Regions from separate parts of the Pseudomonas sp. S2_H10 genome, predicted to be linked through region 2. Evidence: predicted binding sites of a transcription regulator. Region 2 holds the regulator's gene; the other holds the start of a gene.
The links. The regulator sigma-54, encoded in region 2, starts transcription at its own class of promoters, with help from an activator protein. The targets are predictions, from matches to a motif close to ANTGGCATNNANNTTGCTNT.
Positions count from the first base shown of each region.

Region 1: a site for sigma-54 is predicted at 748-767, ahead of flgB (flagellar basal body rod protein FlgB). Genes of this name have one in related genera too.

Region 1 is NZ_CP162754.1:2,163,760-2,166,154, reverse strand. It holds gene cheR (protein-glutamate O-methyltransferase CheR) at 1-461, shown strand, start outside; gene flgB (flagellar basal body rod protein FlgB) at 810-1,217, shown strand; gene flgC (flagellar basal body rod protein FlgC) at 1,221-1,664, shown strand; gene flgD (flagellar hook assembly protein FlgD) at 1,680-2,395, shown strand, end outside.
Region 2 is NZ_CP162754.1:4,652,298-4,654,692, forward strand. It holds gene ptsN (PTS IIA-like nitrogen regulatory protein PtsN) at 1-273, opposite strand, end outside; gene hpf (ribosome hibernation-promoting factor, HPF/YfiA family) at 286-594, opposite strand; gene AB4O16_RS20775 (RNA polymerase factor sigma-54) at 669-2,162, opposite strand.

The DNA.
Region 1 (2,395 bases), 2.5 Mb from region 2:
CCATCGACGAGTTCGAGCGGGTCAACATGGGCCAGTTGCGGATGGGCGTGCAGATTGTTGCCACCGACCTGTCCGGCACCATGCTGAACAACTGCAAGACCGGCGAATACGACAGCCTGGCGATCGGCCGCGGTCTGTCGCCCGAGCGCCTGCAGCGTTATTTCGACCCGAAAGGGCCGGGGCGCTGGGCGATCAAGGCGCCAATCAAGAGCCGGGTGGAGTTCCGTTCCTTCAACCTGCTGGACAGTTATGCGGCCCTCGGCAAGTTCGACATCGTGTTCTGCCGCAACGTATTGATCTACTTCTCCGCCGAGGTGAAGAAGGACATCCTGTTGCGCATCCACAGCACGTTGAAGCCGGGCGGTTACCTGTTCCTCGGTGCTTCCGAAGCGCTGAACGGCTTGCCGGATCATTACCAGATGGTCCAGTGCAGTCCGGGGATCATTTACCAGGCGAAGTGATTTCGTTGGTGTTGTCAAAAAACGGGAGCCCTTTGGGGCTCCTTTTTTGTGGCCGATAATTTCCAACTTACACCGCGTGCCCTTGTAGGAGCCGGCTTGCTGGCGATGAACGATGACACGGTCTGTCTGGATGACTGCGGCGCCTGGATCGCCAGCAAGCCGGCTCCTACAAGGTTACGTGGTGCCAAGCGGCAGAAAAGCGGCAGGCGGCGGAAAACCGTTGCCGCTTTTCTGGCATTGCCGCGTTGCCACGGCCGGCAAAGCCCCGGTTTCCGGGCTTTTTTGAATTGGCATGGGGCTTGCTAAGTTGATCCTACGAAAAATCAGGTCACCCGAAGGTTTCCCGACATGAGCATCAGCTTCGATAAAGCGCTCGGTATCCACGAACAAGCCCTGGGCTTCCGCGCCCAGCGTGCCGAAGTCCTGGCCAACAACATCGCCAACGCCGATACCCCGAACTACAAGGCTCGGGATCTGGACTTCTCGAAAGTGCTCGCCGAGCAGAACGAGAAAACCAAGAGCGGCACTTTTGCCTTGAACATGACCAACAGCCGACATATCGAAGCTGAAGGCCTGGGCAACGGCGACGAGTCGTTGCTGTATCGCACGCCGATGCAACCGTCGATCGACCAGAACACCGTGGACGCTCAGTTGGAGCAGTCGAACTACGCGCAAAACGCGGTCGGCTTCCAGGCCAGCTTCACCCTGCTCAACAGCAAATTCAAAGGGCTGGTGTCAGCCCTGCGCGGAGAGTAAGCCATGTCTCTATCCAGTGTTTTCAACATTGCCGGTAGCGGCATGAGTGCGCAGACCACGCGTTTGAACACCGTCGCTTCGAACATCGCCAACGCCGAGACCGTCTCGTCGAGCATCGACCAGACCTACCGCGCGCGTCACCCGGTGTTCGCCACCATGTTCCAGGGCGGCCAGAGCGGCGGCAGCGACTCGCTGTTCCAGAGCCAGGATGCCGCCGGTCAAGGCGTGCAGGTGCTCGGTGTGGTCGAAGACCAGAGCAACCTCGAGGCCCGCTACGAGCCGAACCATCCGGCAGCCGATGCCAAGGGCTACGTCTACTACCCGAACGTCAACGTGGTTGAAGAAATGGCCGACATGATTTCCGCGAGCCGTTCGTTCCAGACCAACGCCGAAATGATGAACACCGCCAAAACCATGATGCAGAAGGTCCTGACCCTCGGTCAGTGATAAGGGGCGACTCAGATGAGTGTTACCGATTCCACCAGCGGTTTGAGCCTCAACGACATCCTGGCCAATTCCTCGATCAAGACCAACACCACGACTGACGGCCTCGCGTCGGCAGCCGGCAGCGCTTCGGGTAACCAGGCGCTGGGCAAGGATGCGTTCCTGCAATTGCTGGTGACCCAGCTGAAAAACCAGAACCCGCTGGAGCCCCAGGACAACGGCGCGTTCGTGGCCCAGTTGGCGCAGTTCAGCAGCCTGGAAGGCATCACCACGCTCAACGACACCGTGAGCGGCCTGGCCAGCAACTACAACTCGTCCCAGGCCTTGCAGGCGTCGTCGCTGGTCGGCCGCTCGGTCATCGCGCCGGGCGACAAGGCTGTGGTCGACACCACCAAGAGCCTCAGCGGCACAGTGGTCGTTCCGTCTTCGGTGACGTCCGCCACCCTGAAGATCACCGACTCCACCGGCAAGACCGTGCGCACCATCGACCTCGGTTCGCAGAAGGCCGGCAACGCCAGCTTCATCTGGGACGGCAAGAACGATGCGGGTGAAACGGTACCTGCCGGCACCTACACGTTCGGCGCCACGACGACGATCGATGGCCAGTCCGTCGCGTTGATCACCAACCTGCCCGCGACCGTCAACAGCGTGACCATCAGCCAGACCGGCGGTGAGTTGATGCTCAATCTGGCCGGGCTGGGCAGCGTTGCCCTGTCCAAAGTACAAACCATTGG
Region 2 (2,395 bases):
GTCAAAATCTATTGGGGCGTCCAGGTGCATCAATGCACTGATGGGCGACACACAGCCCTTGAGACGGCAATGTGGAATCGCAATGCCGTTGCCAAAACCGGTGGAACCGAGTTTTTCACGGGCGATCAGCGCCTCGAAGACATCTTGCATCTCCAGGGCCGGCACTTCGCGGGCGATCAGATTGGCAATTTGTTCGAGGGCTTTCTTTTTACTGCCGCCCGGCACGTTCACCAGGGAACGGCCGGGGGTCAGGATACTTTCAAGTCGGATCATGGGTAGGGAGTGTTAACGACCGGTTGCGCCCTGGAGGAGGCTCTGGGTCTTTTCCTTATGCTTTTTGAGTTGTTTATCCAGCTTGTCGGTGAGTGCGTCGATCGCCGCATACATATCAGTATGCTCCGCGTTGGCGACCACTTCATTCCCGGGAATATGCAGCGTGGCTTCGATTTTCTGCTTCAACTTTTCGACGGTCATCGTGACCTGCACATTAGTGATCTTGTCGAAATGTCGCTCCAATCGTTCGAGTTTTTCGCCGATGTAGGAGCGAAGAGGTTCGGTCACTTCCAGTTGGTGTCCACTGATGTTGACTTGCATACAGCTTCTCCTTCGTTGCCAGTGCATAAAGCGGCAGATCAGATGATCTACCACTGGAACGCTGTGGCGTGGCCCTACATCAACCGCTTGCGTTCGCTCGAAGGCGCGATCCCGAGGGATTCGCGGTACTTGGCGACGGTGCGGCGAGCCACCTGAATGCCTTGTGCCTCCAGTAAACCAGCGATCTTGCTGTCACTCAACGGCTTTTTCTGATTTTCCGCGGCAACCAGTTTTTTGATGATCGCCCGGATGGCCGTGGACGAGCATTCGCCGCCCTCTGAGGTGCTTACATGACTTGAAAAAAAGTATTTCAGTTCATAAATGCCCCGGGGGGTGTGCATGAACTTCTGGGTGGTCACCCGTGAAATCGTCGACTCATGCATGCCGACCGCTTCGGCGATGTCATGCAGGACCAGCGGCTTCATGGCTTCGTCGCCATATTCGAGGAAACCGCGCTGATGCTCGACGATCTGGGTGGCAACCTTCATCAGGGTTTCATTGCGGCTTTGCAGGCTCTTGATGAACCAGCGAGCCTCCTGCAGCTGATTGCGCATGAAAGTGTTGTCGGCGCTGGTGTCGGCGCGGCGCACGAAACCGGCGTACTGGGCATTGACCCGCAGCCGTGGCACCGACTCCTGATTGAGCTCCACCAGCCAGCGTTCGTTGTCCTTGCGCACGATCACGTCGGGAACGACGTACTCGGCTTCGGTCGACTCGATCTGCGAGCCCGGGCGCGGATTGAGGCTCTGGACCAGTTCGATGATTTGGCGCAGCTCGTCTTCCTTGAGCTTCATGCGGCGCATCAACTGGCTGTAGTCGCGGCTGCCCAGCAAGTCGATGTAGTCGCTGACCAGGCGCTTGGCCTCGGCCAGCCAAGGGGTCTTGGCGGGTAGCTGGCGCAATTGCAGCAGCAGGCATTCGCCCAGGTTGCGGGCGCCGATGCCGGCGGGCTCGAATTGCTGGATGCGGTGCAGGACGGCTTCGATTTCGTCCAGCTCGATGTCCAGTTCCGGGTCGAAGGCTTCGAGGATTTCCTCGAGGGTTTCGTCCAGGTAGCCCTGATTGTTGATGCAGTCGATCAGGGTCACGGCGATCAGCCGATCGGTATCGGACATCGGCGCCAGGTTCAGTTGCCACAGCAAGTGGCTTTGCAGGCTTTCACCGGCCGAGGTGCGGGTGGTGAAGTCCCACTCGTCATCGTCGTTGCTGGGCAGGCTGCTGGCGCTGGTCTGGTAAACGTCTTCCCATGCGGTGTCGACAGGGAGTTCGTTGGGGATGCGCTCGTTCCAGTCACCCTCTTCAAGGTTGTCAACCGTCGGTGCGCTTTCCTGGTAGGAAGGTTCCTGGATATCGGTGTTGGGTTTTTGTTCGGCGTTGTCGGCCAAGGGGTCGGAATTGTCGAAGTCGTCGCCTTCTTCCTGGCGTTCGAGCATCGGATTGGACTCCAGGGCCTCCTGGATTTCCTGTTGCAGGTCCAGGGTCGACAATTGGAGCAGGCGGATGGCCTGTTGCAGCTGCGGTGTCATCGTCAGCTGCTGGCCCATTCTCAAGACTAGCGATGGTTTCATGGCAGGGGCTTAACACCTTATTCGCCGGCGCACATGCGCCATCCACTACAGGGCGCCGGGGCGCCAAACATAAGCAAATTATATGCCTGAAACTGAAGGTTTTGCCTAGAGCGCAGTAACAATAAAAAACGATAAAAATATGTTGCTGAATTGCCCTTGTCGGGGGCTGTTCACGCCGGGTTGCATGAAGCACTGGTGAATCCGCAGGTCATGTGCCCGGGCGGCTGCCAGGG